4 regions of the Rhizobium sp. SG570 genome follow, and region 1 is predicted to be linked to each of the others. Evidence: riboswitches for the same ligand, from Rfam matches in the RefSeq annotation. Region 1 holds a riboswitch; each other region holds the start of a gene.
What was found. A riboswitch is a leader RNA that binds a small molecule or an ion and turns the genes downstream of it on or off. The one in region 1 is predicted to bind cobalamin.

Region 1 (4,177 bases):
CCGGGCCAGAAGGCTTCCGCCAGCTTGCGGGAGATGGGATCGAAGATCGCGTAGCGTTCGGCCATAGCCAGATCGCTCATATGGCAGATCAGCGGATTGAAGCGCGGCCGGCCCTTGGTTTCGTAGATACGGGTGATGGCGGCTGGATTGGTGGCATCGGCGGCAAGCCCATAGACGGTCTCCGTCGGCAATCCGATCGGCAAACCCTCGGCAAGCGTTGCCGAGGCGACCTCTATCGCCGTTTGCGGATGTTCAAGGATGTCTATGTGTCGTGCCATGGCCTGCCCGTTTGCAGTTCAGGCCGTTCTTATGCTTTTCAAGTTTTCGGATCAATGATCAAAGCTGGCGAATGATGTCGCGAAGCTGCTCGTTGCGGGCGCCGAGCAGCAGGACGTTGCGGATGGCGGTCTGCGGATCGTGGGTGTGGAAGAGCACTCCGTTGCCCCGGATGTCGCGATTGATCGTCAGCTTCTTTTCCGACGCTTCCTTGTCCGGATGGACGGCGACGGCGAAATACATTCGCGAATATTTCAGGCTGATGTCTTCGAAGAAATTGTCGTTCTGGCCGAGGCGGGCAAAGAAATTGGCGATGTAGAAGGCCCAGCTTACCTCCTCATATTTCGCGAATTGCGTTCGCGCCGCGGTGACGTGGCAATAGCCGAGATGCGGCGTATCCCGCAGGGTGTGATGGAAGATCAGTTTCGGAAAGCGGATCGACTGGTGAAAGCTGTTGAGACGGCCATGGGTTGTCTCGCCGGCGTTCCGCAGCTTGCTCGCCGTGCGTTCGGCCACTTCCTCGAACGTGAGGTAACGTCGCTCCTCGGCGAGCCAATGCGTCTTGTCGCGATTGATGCGGCCGGTGCGGAGAAATTCCGTATACCCCGCCGCCGGCGGCACCGGCTCCGGGTTGGCGGGTTTCTTGGCATCGAAATATCTGAGTTTTGCCATGCCGGCTCGCCATCGAGGTCTGGATGCCGAATGATAGATCGTCTAGCTTGAGCCGGGCTGAAGCGCGCGCTCCTGCTGGCGGATCGTTGAAAAGGATCAGAATCATGCCCGGCATTACCGATCTCAAGCTGCTGCTGGCGGGCATGAAGCCGAATCTTGCCGAGGGCGAGTTCGTCTATTGCAGCGTGCCGGCTTCGGCGCTCGCCGATCATATTCACCTGGAGCCGATCGGGCTCTTTCGGGAAAGGGAGGGAGTGACGTTGATCCTTCCTCTGGAAGCAGCGCGGCAGGCAGGGCTTCCGACGGCCCCCGCCATGCGGATGATCACGCTCGATATCCATTCCTCGCTGGAGGCGGTCGGCCTGACCGCAGCCTTTGCCACGGCCTTGGGACATGAGGGCATCAGCGCCAATGTCGTCGCCGCCTACTATCACGATCATATCTTCGTTCCGGCCGTTGATGCCGGCCGTGCGGTGGCGGCGCTGCAGGCGCTTTCGCAGGCGCACCCGCGCCTTTGATCACCTGCCATCGGCGGACCTGTCGCATTCAGAATAAAGCGTCGCTCGCGAGAGGTGGGAGGATCACTATTCCTGCATCCCACGGCGATGCATAAGAGATTGAATTGTCTTCCTTTATTGCCGCTATGCGCAACCGTCCGGGCGTCTCGTTTCGTCTGTCGCCAATTTCGAAGCCGATGTCGCATTGTAGCGCAGCGGCTGAAGGGGCCGAGAGCTATGATGTCATCAATCTCAAGGTGCCGTCTGCTAGGGAGGCGGAGAATTGGGAAGCCGGTCAAAATCCGGCGCTGCCCCCGCAACGGTGGTGGAGTAAGGCATGGCGGATAAAGCCACTGGGTCGGGTCGACCTGGGAAGGTGCCATGGGGTCCTGGCGACAGGGCCGCTCCAGAGCCCGGAAACCAGCCTTGGGCACATATGGTTTACTGACCGCGGCGGGCGGTCGGGACATTGCTTTAGGCCGTTCCCACCGGCCGTGCATGTCCTTCGCCCGTTTCTTGGTACTGCGCAAGGATAGGCAAATGGATATCAGCAGCAATGTTCTGCGGCAATTGAAGAATCGCCGTGAGGGTTTCAGCCTGGAGCAGCCCTTCTATACCGACCCGGATTACTTCAAGCTCGATATGGAGATGATCTATTATCGGGATTGGCTGTTCATCGGCCATGATTGCGAAGTGCCTCGCGCGGGCAATTATTTCACCGTCCAGATCGGCGATTATCCCGTCGTCATCGTTCGCGGTCGCGATCAGGTCATCCGTGCCTTCCACAATAGCTGTCGTCATCGCGGCTCGCGGGTCTGCACGACCGAGCGCGGCTCGTCGGCAAAGCTCGTCTGCCCCTATCACCAGTGGACCTACGAGCTGGACGGCTCGCTGCTCTTCGCCCGCCAGATGGCCGAGGATTTCGACAAGAGCCAGTACTCGCTGAAATCCGTTCACTGCGAAAGCGTCGGCGGCTATATCTTCATCTGCCTTGCGCAGAATGCGCCGGACTTCGCGCCGGTTCGTGCCACGATCGAGCCCTACATAGTCCCTCATCGTCTCAGCGAGGCCAAGGTCGCCTTCCAAAGCACCATCATCGAGAAGGGCAACTGGAAGCTCGTCTGGGAAAACAATCGCGAGTGCTACCACTGCGCTGCCAACCACCCCGAACTCTGCCGCACTTTTTCGGAAGCGCCGACGGTGAGCGGCGTGCAGGGGGCAATGAGCGATCCCGTGATCACAGCTCATTGGAAGCGCTGTGAAGCTGCCGGCCTGCCGAGCGAATTCAAGATCTCGCCGGACGGACAGTTCCGCACCGCACGCATGCCGCTGATCGAAGGGGCCGAAAGCTACACCATGTCCGGCCAGAATGCCGTCAAGCGGCCGCTCTCGCCGGATGTGACGATCAACAACATCGGTACGATGCTGCTGTTCCATTACCCGACGACCTGGAACCACATGCTCGGCGATCACGCGATTTCCTTCCGCGTCCTGCCGCTCAACGCCGAGGAAACCGCCGTCACCACCAAATGGCTGGTGCACAAGGATGCGGTCGAAGGCGTGGACTATGATCTCGAAGAGCTGACCCACGTCTGGACTGAGACCAACGATCAGGACCGCCGCATCGTCGAGGAAAATGCCTTCGGCATCCGCTCGCCTGCTTACGAGCCCGGTCCCTATTCGGAAATCCATGAAGGCGGCGTCATGCAGTTCGTCGAGTGGTACTCGAATTTCATGATCAACCGGCTGCAGGGCGATCAGGCCAAGCTGTCGGCGGTTGCCTGAACATGAACATGACCGTCTCCCTCCGTCATCGACACCTCGACCAGATGCAGCCCTGGAGCGACAGGCAGCATCTGCTCGAATGCCTCTCGGTCACGCCGGAAGCGCCCGATGTGATGACCTTCACATTCGGGTCCGACAAGGACAACTGGTTCCGTTACCTGCCGGGCCAGTTTGTGACGCTGGAGCTGCCGACGGCGCCCGAGCCGGTCATGCGCACCTATACGCTGTCGTCGACACCGTCGCGGCCCTTTTCGGTCGCCGTGACCGTCAAGGCGCAGAAGGACAGCATCGGCACGCGCTGGATGTTCGAGAACCTCAAGCCCGGCATGCGCATCAAGGCTTTCGGTCCTCTCGGCGATTTCAGCCATATCCGCCACCCCGGCGAGAAATATCTCTTCGTATCAGCCGGGTCCGGCGTGACCCCGATGATGGCCATGACCCGCTACATGGCCGACACGGCGCCGTTGTCGGACATCACCTTCGTCAATTGCTCGCGCAGCCCGGCCGACATCATCTTCCGTTCGGAGCTGGAATATCTCGCCCGCTTCATGCCGAACCTCAATCTCGGCCTGATCGTCGAGGGCTGCGGCCGCACCGAGCTCTGGTCGGGGCTGAAGGGTCGCATCGACAAGGCCAAGATCGGCTTGCTCGCGCCGGATTTCATGGATCGCACGATCTTCTGCTGCGGTCCGGAAGTCTTCATGGATGCGGTCCGCTCCATGCTGGAAGCGCATGGCTTCAACATGTCCCGCTACCATCAGGAAAGCTTCCAGCCGGCGAATGCGGCAACGCCGCTTGCCGAGGTTACCGATGATGCGTCGACTGAAGCTGCAACCACGATCCGCTTCACCATGGCCGGCAAGGACGTCGTCTGCGCGGCGGGGCAGACCGTGCTTCAGGCCGCGCGCGGCGCAGGCGTACGCATCGGTGCGGCCTGCGAATCCGGC
Region 2 (4,177 bases), on a different contig from region 1:
CGCCCTCGATCAAATAGGACCAGAGCGCATTGAGATCATCGAGCGCGACATTGGAAAAGGGCGTCAGCCCTGGATCGGGTTTCGAATCTCCCGGCAGCACGGCGATCGCCGCACCCTGACGCGCAGCACAAGCGTGCAGCGCCTCCAGTGCATAGTGGAAATAGCTCGCACCTCCGAGCGCTCGCACGACGATCAGCTTCGCATGCCGCGCGGTGCGCTCGATATAGGTATCGACCGACATCGGATGCTTGAGGCTCATCAGGCTCGCAAGCCGCAGGGAACAGCTGCCCTCGCCTTGCCCGCGAGCCGCGGCTATCGCCGCAAGCTCGGTATCGGCCGCCGACAGGAAGAGGATATCGCCCGGCGACTGGCCGAGATCGATCGCCTCGTCGCCGTCACTGATCGTTCCCTTCTGGGCTAGGAGGAGATGCATGACTTTGCCTTAGACCAGCGCTTCGATCGCCTTGCGCACGATCCCTTCGTCCATCTCGTGCAGACCGATGACAACCAGCCGCGTCGCGCGCTCCTCGCCGGGCGCCCAGGTACGGTCGAAATAGTTGTCGATGCGGCTGCCGACGGCCTGTACCTGCAAGCGCATCGGCTTGCCGGGCACATCGACAAAACCCTTGAGACGCAGGATATCATGTTCGGAAATGACGCTCTTCAGCGCTTCGATGAAGGCGTTCGGGTCGGCAATGGGGCCAAGCTCGACGACGAAGCTGTCGAATTCGTCGTGATCATGTGGTGTGCCGTCTTCGTGTTCCAACTCATGGTGCGATTTGCGGTTGACGATATCACCTTCGGTACCGATGCCGAGGCCGAGCAGAATGGCTGCCGGCACGTCGCCGTTCTTCGCCTCGATGATCGTCGGCTTGCGGACGGTGCGTGACGCGACTTCCGCACGCACGCGGCCAAGGCCGGCGACGTCGATCAGGTCGGTCTTGTTGAGAACGATCAGATCGGCGCAGGTCAGCTGGTCCTCGAACAGTTCCTCGATCGGGCTTTCGTGATCGAGCGAATCGTCCTCGACACGACGGGCTTCGACGGCATCATGATCGTCGGCAAAGCGGCCTGCGGCGACGGCGGCGCTGTCGACCACGGTGATGACGCCATCGACGGTGACATGCGTGCGGATGTCAGGCCAGTTGAAGGCAGCGACCAGCGGCTGCGGCAGCGCCAGACCGGAGGTCTCGATGATGATATGGTCGGGACGCGCGTCACGCTCCAAAAGCTTGGTCATGGTCGGGATGAAATCGTCGGCGACGGTGCAGCAGATGCAGCCATTGGTCAGCTCGATGATGTCGTCCTCGGTGCAGTTCTCCGCGCCGCAGCCCTTGAGCACGTCGCCGTCGACACCCAGATCACCGAACTCGTTGATGATGAGGGCGATCTTCCTGCCGCCGGCATTCTGCAACAGGTTGCGAATCATCGTTGTCTTGCCGGCTCCCAGAAAGCCGGTGATGACGGTGGCGGGAATCTTTGCCTGGTTCATGTGGATCAACCCTTCATTTTCAGCGGCAATCCCGCCGCGATAAAATAGACTTCGGCGCTTGTCGCCGCGATCATCTGGTGCAGCCGGCCGGCATGATCGCGAAATTCGCGCGCCATGCGGTTTTCCGGCACGATGCCGAGCCCGACCTCGTTGGAGACGAGCACGAGCCGCGCCTTGGCCTTCGGCAAAAATTCGGTAAGAACAGCAAATTCAGCTGCGACGTTTCGTTCGGCCATCATCAGATTGGTGACCCACAGCGTCAGGCAATCGACGAGAACAGCGCGGCCATCGCCGTCGATCGCCGCCAGCCGGGCGGTCAGGTCGAGCGGCTCCTCGTGCGTCGTCCAGAGATCGCCGCGTTCGTTTCGATGCTGCGCGATACGTTCGCGCATTTCGTCGTCCCAGGCTCGTCCGGTCGCCACATAGTGACGGTCAAGGCCGGTATCCGAGATCAGCGATTCGGCGAATCGGGATTTGCCGGAGCGCGCGCCGCCGAGAACGAAAACAGCGCGGGATTGTGAGGATGGCATGAGCTATTGTCGCCCCCATACGAGGGCACGGAGCCGCGCAACGCGGCTAAGACCGAAAGGGGCGCGCTTACGCGCGAGAAATTCGTTTGGCGCCATGACAACCTCCGTGCTGGCAGCGAGACATGCGTCCCAAGATGGGCGCTGTGCCCGGCACGTATGGCAGGTCTCCTGGCTCGCGGTTAAGGCGCAACGAGGGGGCAGACCGAAACCGGTCGCCCCCGATCGTGCACCAGCGGATCTTTCTCGCCTTCCCGGCAATGCATCATGAAAAGACGGACGATTCGTAGATATCGGAGGCGTCCAGCCCTGGTAGATCATGATGCCACACCAGTGGCTTTTCCGGCTTGAAGTTTCTCCGCCTGTTCGCCCCATGCGAACCATCGGCGGGATAGCTGTCAAACCGGACGAAAGACCCTGACCGCTCTACAGTCGCGGGGTCGGCTGTGATGAGAACGCCCGGATTGGGTCCGCCCCTTCACATTCCCTTTTCATCCCATGCGGCACATCGCCGCTCGGAAACCATTCGTTATGCCGGCAATGATTAGGCTTTCACTTAGTTCAAGTCAATCAAGGACATGGGTGCGACATCGGCTGTCCCAGCCGCGAAATCGCCGCATAATCCCGAGAACACATCACTTTTTTTGCCGTATTTCTTTGATGTTAGGAGTTTATAGAGGCTAAGCCCTCATATTCGAGTAGAAACGTATCGTCCGTCCCCAATGTTGCAGAAATTCCAACCCCGTCGCCTGGGCGTCTTCTCAGCCCTATTCGATCTTGGTCGATTTAGAGCGCTGCTCCGCCGCGGCGAACTAGGACTCGTTTTCGCCGGCGCGCTCGTGGGCATCGCGTCCGGCTGCGCCGTTACGGCCATGAGTTTCGTTTCGCGCAAGCTGCACAGCCTCATCTACGGGATCACGGATTACGAGCGCCTGAGCTCGGCGGCAGTGGCGATCCCGGACAAATCGGTGGTGCTGATAGCCCCGATAGCCGGCGGCATCATTCTTGGTATTCTGCTCTATATTCTTTCACGCACCCGCAAGAAGCCGATGGTCGACCCGATCGAGGCGAATGCGCTGCATGGCGGACGCATGTCCTTGACCGACAGCATCATCGTCGCCGTGCAGAACCTGATCTCGAATGGGTTCGGCGCCTCCGTCGGGCTTGAGGCGGGCTACACGCAGCTTGCCGCCGGCATCGCTTCGAAGTTCGGTTACAAGATGCAGATGCGCCGCGCGGATCTGCGCATGCTCGTGGGCTGCGGTGCTGCCGGCGCCATTGCCGCAGCGTTTAACGCACCGCTGACCGGCGCCTTTTACGCCTTCGAGCTGATCATCGGCACCTATTCCATCCTGACCCTGACGCCCGTCGTCGTCTCGGCCCTGATATCGACGATGATCGCAAGGCTGCTCGCCGGCGACGACTTCGCCATCGATATCGGCCATTTCGGCACAATAGTGCCGGCGGATTACCTTCCGGCTGTTTTGCTCGGCGCTTTTTGCGCCGGCATCGGCATCCTGATCATGCAGGGCGTCGCCTGGGTCGAGGAACTGGCGCGCAAGAGCTCGATTGCGCCGCCTTTCCGCCCGGCGCTCGGCGGCCTGTTCGTCGGCTTGCTGGCTTTGATATCACCCCAGGTTCTATCGGCCGGCCACGGAGCCCTCCATCTCAATCTCTCCACCGATGTAACCTTGTGGGCGCTGGTCAGCCTTTTCGTTTTGAAATCCCTCGCCTCGGCTGTGTCGATCGGCTCCGGCTTCAGGGGCGGCTTGTTCTTCGCATCGCTGTTCATGGGCGCGCTGCTCGGCAAGATTTTCGCCTATTGCGCCCCCTATTTCGATCACGCCACGCTGACGCCAGCCGTCTATGCGGTGGTCGGCATGAGTGCGCTTGCCGTTTCGATCATCGGCGGCCCGCTGACGATGACGTTCCTGGCGCTGGAGATCACCGGCGACTTTCCGATTACCGCGCTGGTCTTGGCTGCTGTCATCACCTCGTCTCTCGTCGTGCGCACGACCTTCGGCTATTCCTTCGCCACATGGCGCTTCCATCTGCGTGGAGAAAGCATCCGCAGCGCACACGACGTCGGGTGGATCCGCAACCTCACTGTGGCACGCATGATGCGCCCGGATGTGCATACGGCAAGCGTCGGCATGAG
Region 3 (4,177 bases), on a different contig from region 1:
GGAGCCTACTCCGTTCTGGATCGTGTCGAGCAGGGTCAGGCCAGTGAAGACGCGGATGGTGAGCTGCTGCTCCTCCGGCTTCAGGGTTGCCCAGGACGGGATGTCGTTCGACAATGGCACCTTTTCGGGCAACCAGAAATTTCCGGTCAGGCGGTTCCAGACCTCGAGATCCTTGTCGTCCTCGATACGGTTCCAGTTGATGGCGCGGATACGGCTTACCGGCTTGAATTGCATGTTCACGGAAATGTCCTTTTCAAACCGGAAATCAAAGGGCGCAGGAAACGCAGCCCTGCACCTCGGTGCCGGACAGCGCCATCTGGCGAAGGCGGATGTAGTAGATGGTCTTGATACCCTTCTTCCAGGCGTAGATCTGCGCCTTGTTGATGTCGCGCGTGGTTGCCGTGTCGCGGAAGAACAGCGTCAGGGACAGGCCCTGATCGACATGCTGGGTGGCGGCCGCATAGGTGTCGATGATCTTTTCCGGCCCGATCTCGTAGGCGTCCTGATAATAATCGAGATTGTCGTTGGTCATGAAGGCGGCCGGATAATAGACGCGGCCGATCTTGCCTTCCTTGCGGATTTCGATCTTGGAGACGATCGGATGGATCGAAGAAGTCGAGTGGTTGATATAGGAGATCGAACCTGTGGGAGGCACGGCCTGCAGGTTCTGGTTATAAAGGCCGCCCTTCATCACGGACTGCTTCAACTTCGCCCAATCTTCCTGTGTCGGGATGGCGATGCCGGCCTTTTCGAACAGTTCGGCCACGCGTTCGGTCGCCGGCTTCCATTCCTGCTCGGTATATTTGTCGAAGTACTCACCGGACGCGTATTTCGAGTTCTCGAAGCCCTTGAAGCTCTGCCCGCGCTCGACCGCTAGGAGGTTCGAGGCACGGATGGCGTGATAGGTCACGGTATAGAAATAGATGTTGGTGAAATCGACGCCTTCCTCGGAGCCGTAGAAGATGCGCTCGCGGGCAAGATAGCCGTGCAGGTTCATCTGGCCGAGGCCGATGGCGTGGCTGTCGTCATTGCCCTTTTCGATCGAAGGCACCGACGAGATATGGCTCATGTCGGAGACTGCCGTCAGCGCGCGAATCGACATTTCGATCGTCTTGCCGAAATCGGGGCTGTCCATCGCGGCTGCGATGTTGAGCGAGCCGAGATTGCAGGAGATGTCCTTGCCCATATGCGTGTAGGAAAGGTCGTCGCTGTATTCGCTCGCTTCGCTCACCTGCAGGATTTCCGAGCAGAGATTGCTCATGGTGATGCGGCCGGCGATCGGGTTCGCGCGGTTCACAGTGTCCTCGAACATGATGTAGGGATAGCCGCTTTCGAACTGGATTTCGGCAATCACCTGGAAGAAGTCGCGCGCCTTGATCTTCTTCTTGCGGATGCGGCTGTCTGCCACCATCTCGCGGTACTTTTCTGTCACCGAGATTTCCGTGAAAGGCACGCCATAGACGCGCTCCACGTCATAGGGCGAGAACAGATACATATCGTCATTGTTCTTCGCGAGCTCGAAGGTGATGTCGGGAATGACGACACCGAGCGACAGGGTCTTGATGCGGATCTTCTCGTCGGCATTCTCGCGCTTGGTGTCGAGGAAGCGCATGATATCAGGGTGATGGGCGTTGAGATATACGGCGCCCGCGCCCTGCCTGGCTCCGAGCTGGTTGGCGTAGGAGAAAGAGTCTTCGAGCAGCTTCATCACCGGGATGATGCCGGAAGACTGGTTCTCGATGTGCTTGATCGGCGCGCCGGCCTCGCGGATGTTGGTGAGCGACAGCGCCACGCCGCCGCCGCGCTTGGAAAGCTGCAGCGCGGAATTGATGGCGCGGCCGATCGATTCCATGTTGTCTTCGACGCGCAGCAGGAAGCAGGAAACCAGCTCGCCGCGCTGCTTCTTGCCGGCGTTGAGGAAGGTCGGCGTCGCCGGCTGGAAGCGGCCGGAAATAATCTCGTCCACCATGTCATGGGCAAGCTGCTCGCTGCCGCGCGCCAGCGCCAAGGCTACCATGCAGACACGGTCTTCATAGCGCTCCAGATAGCGCTTTCCGTCGAAGGTCTTCAGCGTATAGCTGGTGTAATATTTGAAAGCGCCGAGGAACGTCGGAAAGCGGAACTTCTTCGCATAGGCATGATCGAAGAGATCGCGGACGAAGTTGAAGGAATATTGGTCCAGCACCTCCCGTTCGTAATAGCCCTCCGTCACCAGGTAATCGAGCTTCTCCCGCAGGTTATGGAAGAACACCGTATTCTGGTTGACATGCTGGAGGAAATACTGCTTGGCCGCCAAGCGGTCCTTGTCGAGTTGGATACTACCCTGCTCGTCATAGAGGTTCAGCATGGCGTTGAGGGCGTGATAGTCCAACGCCGTTTCCGTGACCTTCGATGGCCGGTCGCTCGCGGGATGAGAAAAAGTGTGAAGCGGTTTTTCGGCCGCGTGCCGCGACAAAGAAGAGCTTAGCGTGTCCAAAATCGTTCCAATCCGTGTCTGACATTCACGACATCCTCTTCCGTGCCCAAAAGCTCGAACCGATAGAGAAACGGCACCTGGCATTTGGTGGAGATGATGTCGCCGGCGATACCAAAGGTCGCCCCGAAGTTGCTGTTGCCCGCGGCAATGACCCCGCGGATGTTTGAACGGTTATCCGCATCGTTGAGGAAGCGGATAACCTGCTTGGGCACGGCACCCTTGCCCCCTTCACCACAATAGGTTGGGACAATGAGAACGTAAGGACGGGCCGCTCGCAGCTCTTCACCCGCGCCGAGCGGAATGCGAGCGGCCGGCAAGGCAAGCTTGGCAACGAAGCGATGGGTGTTCTCAGATCTGCTGGAGAAATAGACGATCTCGCCCACCGCCCGGTTCCTCAGGCGAGCGCGCTGATCATGTCGGGGCGGAAGCCAGCCCAATGCTGCTCGCCGGCGATAACGACCGGGACCTGACGATAGCCGAGACCCTGCACCAGCTCGTAGGCTTCAGTATCGGTGGACACGTCGACGATGGTGTAATCGATACCCTGGCGGTCGAGGGCGCGTGTGGTCGCGGTGCACTGGACGCAAGCGGGCTTGCTGTAGACGGTAATGCTCATGGATGTCCTCGTATATATGACAGGCGTGCGAGATCGTCCGGGCGTCGGGCGACACCCGTTCGGCAATCTGAAAAATGGCGGCGGGCACAACCGACTGCCGGACGCTTAGGCGGCCGTCAGTCGTGCAGGCAGATAAGGATACTCAAAGACATGGACTTCACACCTCGAAGTAACCTTTGCGGGCCATTCGAGGAAAGCGACGGCAACGGCGAGCTGCCGCAAACCATCGCTCGCCATCCGGACACCCCGCCCGTGGACGCTATTGCTCGAGGCAGGTCTCCTGGCTTGCGGGTCGAAGTATTTGCTCATGCCTTCCCGAGGCATATATTCCTCAGTGGCACATGCAGAACAATACTCGCCGCTCACAGTTGCGGGGGCAGCTACGGCTTGACGAGCATCATGCTCGGCGACCGTATTCCCATCTTAGCCTCCAATCCTTGCGAATCGAAGGAACCTCGAACACTAGATATAGTAGACGAGGTTAAATTTGCGTCAACAGGTTCCGTCACCGATCCTTCATTTAAGATGTTGATAAGGCCTGCGGCTAAGTCCCGAAGACGTTTTCGCGACAACGACAGAAGATCGGTCATCTTCTCGACCTCGGGAATGTGCGGCGAGTGGATATCGTGAAAGCCGGGGCCGATTGTCGGCGCACCGGACGCCCTCTTAACCCTGAAGCAGAGAGATTGCTCCAGGGAGCCCATGCCGGGTGAACATCGAGATATCCATACGTCAGGCAATGCCAGCGCGGATCCTGGCTTTCCAGGAGATTTCCAGGCGTCGTTTCAGTTCGTAACACAACGCACAGACGGCGAGCGTCGCAACCACGATCGGGATGAAAGACGAGGCGGACATCAACCCAAACTCACGCAACCAGTAGGCAATAACCAACATGACCGTCTGGTGAAGCACGTAGTAGGTCAGCACTGCCCTGTTCAGATAGCGGACAACGGCGTTCTCCGAATTCAGCCAGACCTTTGCGTATCCGAGAATTGCGACGATCGCACACCATTGGAACGTGCCGGCAAGCACCCTTCCCGCAAATGCCTGCCACATGTCAGGCTCGCCGGCAGGCAGGCCCGGGA
Region 4 (4,177 bases), on a different contig from region 1:
TGCCGCCGAGCCGGATGATACCGCTGCGTACTTTTCTCAAGCGGCAGATCAGCCGCAGGAGGCTGGACTTCCCGGAACCGTTCGGTCCGAGCAGACCGAGGACCTTTCCCTTCTCCACCGTCAAGCTGATGCCGTTGACGATCAGCGTGTTGCCGGCCGCGAAGGTTACCTTGTCGACCGCGATGCTCATGCCGTCCTCCGGGCGCGATAGAGAATGATTGCGAAGGCCGGGGCGCCGAACAAGGCGGTGACCACGCCGATCGGCAGGATCTGCTGAGGGATGATGATCCTCGAGACGATATCGGCGCCGACCATGAAGATCGCGCCGGTAAGCGCCGCCGCCGGCAGCAGCCGATCATGACTGGGGCCAACCAGAAAACGGGCCGCATGCGGGATGACGAGACCGACAAAGCCGATCGAGCCGACGATGCTGACGACCGCAGCCGTCATGAGCGCCGTCGTCCCAAGCAGGACGATCTGCGCGCGCCGCACCGCAATGCCGAGCGAAGCCGCAGCATCGGTGCCAAAGACGAAGGCGTCCAGAACCCGGACATGTCCCATGCAGATTGCAAAGCCGACAATGGCAACCGGCCCCGAAAGATAGACATCCGGCCAGCGCACGCCGCTCAACGAGCCGAGCAGCCAGAACATGACACCCCTTGCCTGCTCGGCATTCGCCGATGTGGTGACGATATAGGAGGTGAGTGCATTGAAGAGCTGCGAGCCGGCGACGCCGCACAGGATGATCCGCTCGCTTGTGCCGCCGACGCCCGTAGCCAGGAGGCCGACGAAGAGAAAGGCCGCGATCGCGCCGAGGAAGGCCCCGCCCGAAAGGCCCAGGATTCCCGAGCCGAGACCGAGGATCATGACGCAGACCGCGCCGGTCGAGGCGCCTGCTGAAATGCCGAGCACATAGGGTTCGGCGAGCGGATTACGCAGCATGGCCTGCAGGATCACGCCGCTCAGCGCCAATGAGGCGCCGGCGCTGGCGGCTACGAGCGCTCGGCTCAGCCTGTAGTCCCAGACGATACCCTGATGGATCCGGCTCAACTCGAAATCCGTCCCCATCAGCCGGTTCGCAACGGCCTTGGCTGTTGTGGCCAGCGGGATGGAAATCTCGCCGATCGACACGGCAAGGCTGATCATGAGCGCCAGGAGCACGATTGCGGCGATGGTGAGCGCCAATAGCGCCCACCGCTTCTGCCGTCTTGCGATCCCGCGCATCTATTGCGCCAGGCCGAAGGACTTGATGCCCTTGGCCAGGGTCTCGATGCCGTCGATGGTCCGGATGGTGGGATTCATCGACTGCGCGTCCATCATCACGAAGTGCTTGTTCTTGACTGCATCGAGCTGGCTCGTGACCGGGTCCTTCTCGAGGAAATCGAGCTTTACCTTGGGATCGTCGGCCGCGTAGCGCCGGCGATCCATCGTCGCGATGACGACCACGGCCGGATTGGCCTGCGCGATCGTCTCCCATCCAACCAGCGGCCATTCCTCCTCCGTCGTCACGACGTTCCTGGCGCCGAGTGTCTTGAGGATATACGCCGGCGCACTGTTCTTGCCGGCGATGAAGGCATCGCCGTTGACTTCCTTGCTCGAGAACCAGAACACAATCGGCAGGTTCTTGGCCTGTGCGCCGGCAATTGAAGCCACTGCTTCCGCCTGACGCTTCTTGAGGTCAGCGATCAGCGCATCGCCGCGATCATTGACGTCGAAAATCCGCGCGAGTTCATCGATCTCCTGATAGATCAGGTCCATCGTGAAGAGTTCCTTGCGCACGCCGTCACCGCCGTCGGCATTGACCTTGGCAACGCAGTCGGTCGGCGCGATGTAGGTGTTGATGCCAAGCCCGGAGAACTGCTCGCGCTTGCCGACCGAACCTTGCGGACCGACATGCCATTCGAATTCGGCGGCAACGAGGTCCGGTTCCTTGCCGACAACCGCTTCGAAACTCGGGTCATTATCGGCAAGACGCGGGATCTTGCCGTTGGCTTCGGCATATTGTGGCAGAACAGGCCCGACCCAGACGGCCGTTCCGACGATCTTGTCGGCAAGGCCGAGCGACAGCAGGATCTCGGTCATGCCTTGACCGATGGACAGGATCCGAGCTGGAGCCTTTTTAAAGGTGACCTGCTGGCCGCAATTGTTGATGGTGAGGGGATACTGGGTCGCTGCAAAACCGGGAGCTGCGAAGCCGGCAAGGCCGAGCGCAAATGTAATGGTCGTCAGAAAATGGCGCATGAAAGATCTCGATAGGGATGAAAAACTGAGTGACGTCAGCGCAACAGCGCTCAGGCACACCGCAGCCGGTCGCGGAAATCCCAATCAAGAACGAAGAGTGCCGGGTAATATCGAAGGCTCAGGTCAATCATTCTCTGTCCCTTTCCGGGCATCCCCGCCCGGCTGATTGGATCGTGATTGACGGCAGGTCTCCTGGCTCGCGGATGTCTGACAATCATCTGCCTTCCCGCGCCGTTTCCGCGCAGTGGCATGGTCCGAAGACCCTGGGAGATGACCAGCAAGCTGGTCGCTCCGGGATGACCGGCAATCCGCTTACAGTTGCGGGGGCAGCCACGGTCTAGGTCCCCTTTGGGTCGCCCTCACCGTGTTCCCTATTAATCCCCGTAGAGTCTTCCTTGGGGAACCGTCGCATCCAGTTATGTCGGACGACCGCTCGCCGTCAAGCACATCCATCGACAAAAGCCGCGCAATGTTTCTTCTCTTCTCCACCTCGACGACGAGTTGCTCGACATTGAAGAACACGCTCGTCTCGTTGTATGAGAATGAAATGGATGCGTTCACATCCGGCGAAGTTCATTTATCGATCTGCATAATAGAATTCATATCTAAAACGCCCTGCGGGCCAATATATCGACATTATCACTGCTCACCAGACGGCGTGAGCCTAACCAAAATGATGGATGAAAATGCAACAGGGGACGTTTCCGGTCGAGCTGGCTGAATTGGCAGCGGCGTTACAGGCAAGGTCGGGAATCTTCAAAGCCGATCAAGAGGCTTTGGCGCTCAGAGAAGAAGTCGAAAGCGCAGCAAGAATTTTCATATTTGACCACAAGACGCAGGCTGAGACTTTTACGAAGGCGTATGGAATTAAAAACGCTCTCAAATGCTGCCTGGCTTTGCTCTCCGCGAATATCGACCCGGTGAAATACGAAAACGTGCGCGACCTAGGCTGCGGCTCGGGCGTCTTCGGATTGACGTTCGCATTTCTCGCTACGAACCCGAGGCTGCACCTGACCTTCGTCGATCAATCGCCCTTACACTTGAACATCGCGCAAACGGTGCTGACGGATTCCGGTTGCGCCGGCAATTTCAGCTTTCTCAACCAGACCCTGCCTCCCGATTTGCCGTCGAATTCGGAGCTGGACCTCATATCCTATTGGTTTTGCGAAAACGGCCACGTGGCGAGCGATGCCAGTTTGATCGATCGCCTGATCGGTCGCGAAGCGATCATTGTAGACTACGAAAAGGTCATCTCGGGCATCGTCGACCATCTTCCAAAGCACCTTGTTGTAAAAGACCGCTGGTCGGTGGAATCGGACGTGCCCTTGCATATGAGGGACATCGTAGGAGATGAGAGCGTGAGGAGTTACGGGATCCACATCGTCAGGGCTTGATCCCACCAGCGGGCATTTCGATGCATAGGCAGGCTATTCGGATCAGTCGATCGAAACAAATCCGGCGTCTCGCAATATCTACTGCCCCTGTCGCGACAGCTTCCTTTCCTGTCCCTTTGCCGGAACAGCGGCGCGAAAGCGGTTTCCTCCCACTGACCGCTGCCGAGTTTCGCCGAACGAACCGCGATGCCGCAGAGCGCTTCGAGCTGGACGGCGATGTTGAGGGTCTGGTGCTGCAGGATGATGACGCGGTTCACGACATCCGGAATATGCACCTGACGGTCGATCTGATCGGTCGCCACACGGTCAGCCCAGGCGGGCGTCGAGAACACTATGCTGCCGAGTTCAATAGCGATTTTCCCGACAGGGATCGGGCGGTGGAGTCTGATTATGGGATTCTCCTGGAAGAGGTCCAACCACTGGCATTATATTTTTCCGGATACAATGGTATCGCTCAGGCTCGAATATCGAGTTGATGGAGAGGCAATCCGGTCAGGCATCCGTGCGCGGTGAAATTGAATCATCATCCAAAGTCGAGTTAG

Region 2: another riboswitch for cobalamin. It lies ahead of cobU (bifunctional adenosylcobinamide kinase/adenosylcobinamide-phosphate guanylyltransferase); the one in region 1 lies ahead of FHT28_RS18795 (aromatic ring-hydroxylating dioxygenase subunit alpha).
Region 3: another riboswitch for cobalamin. It lies ahead of nrdH (glutaredoxin-like protein NrdH); the one in region 1 lies ahead of FHT28_RS18795 (aromatic ring-hydroxylating dioxygenase subunit alpha).
Region 4: another riboswitch for cobalamin. It lies ahead of FHT28_RS33435 (ABC transporter substrate-binding protein); the one in region 1 lies ahead of FHT28_RS18795 (aromatic ring-hydroxylating dioxygenase subunit alpha).

The regions. Positions count from the first base shown of each region.
Region 1 covers NZ_JAAZQI010000009.1:62,425-66,601, forward strand. Annotated here, with positions in the region: gene FHT28_RS18780 (L-threonylcarbamoyladenylate synthase) at 1-278, opposite strand, end outside; gene FHT28_RS18785 (DUF6656 family protein) at 337-948, opposite strand; gene FHT28_RS18790 (ACT domain-containing protein) at 1,053-1,466, shown strand; cobalamin riboswitch at 1,684-1,889, shown strand; gene FHT28_RS18795 (aromatic ring-hydroxylating dioxygenase subunit alpha) at 1,986-3,230, shown strand; gene FHT28_RS18800 (hybrid-cluster NAD(P)-dependent oxidoreductase) at 3,233-4,177, shown strand, end outside.
Region 2 covers NZ_JAAZQI010000008.1:24,996-29,172, forward strand. Annotated here, with positions in the region: gene cobN (cobaltochelatase subunit CobN) at 1-433, opposite strand, end outside; gene cobW (cobalamin biosynthesis protein CobW) at 443-1,492, opposite strand; gene cobU (bifunctional adenosylcobinamide kinase/adenosylcobinamide-phosphate guanylyltransferase) at 1,498-2,022, opposite strand; cobalamin riboswitch at 2,163-2,561, opposite strand; gene FHT28_RS17195 (chloride channel protein) at 2,742-4,177, shown strand, end outside.
Region 3 covers NZ_JAAZQI010000003.1:9,680-13,856, reverse strand. Annotated here, with positions in the region: gene nrdF (class 1b ribonucleoside-diphosphate reductase subunit beta) at 1-240, opposite strand, end outside; gene nrdE (class 1b ribonucleoside-diphosphate reductase subunit alpha) at 266-2,476, opposite strand; gene nrdI (class Ib ribonucleoside-diphosphate reductase assembly flavoprotein NrdI) at 2,464-2,859, opposite strand; gene nrdH (glutaredoxin-like protein NrdH) at 2,871-3,092, opposite strand; cobalamin riboswitch at 3,345-3,565, opposite strand; gene FHT28_RS07325 (acyltransferase family protein) at 3,825-4,177, opposite strand, start outside.
Region 4 covers NZ_JAAZQI010000030.1:16,973-21,149, forward strand. Annotated here, with positions in the region: gene FHT28_RS33425 (ABC transporter ATP-binding protein) at 1-190, opposite strand, end outside; gene FHT28_RS33430 (iron ABC transporter permease) at 187-1,224, opposite strand; gene FHT28_RS33435 (ABC transporter substrate-binding protein) at 1,225-2,241, opposite strand; cobalamin riboswitch at 2,406-2,664, opposite strand; gene FHT28_RS33440 (methyltransferase) at 2,928-3,635, shown strand; gene FHT28_RS36765 (hypothetical protein) at 3,608-3,967, opposite strand.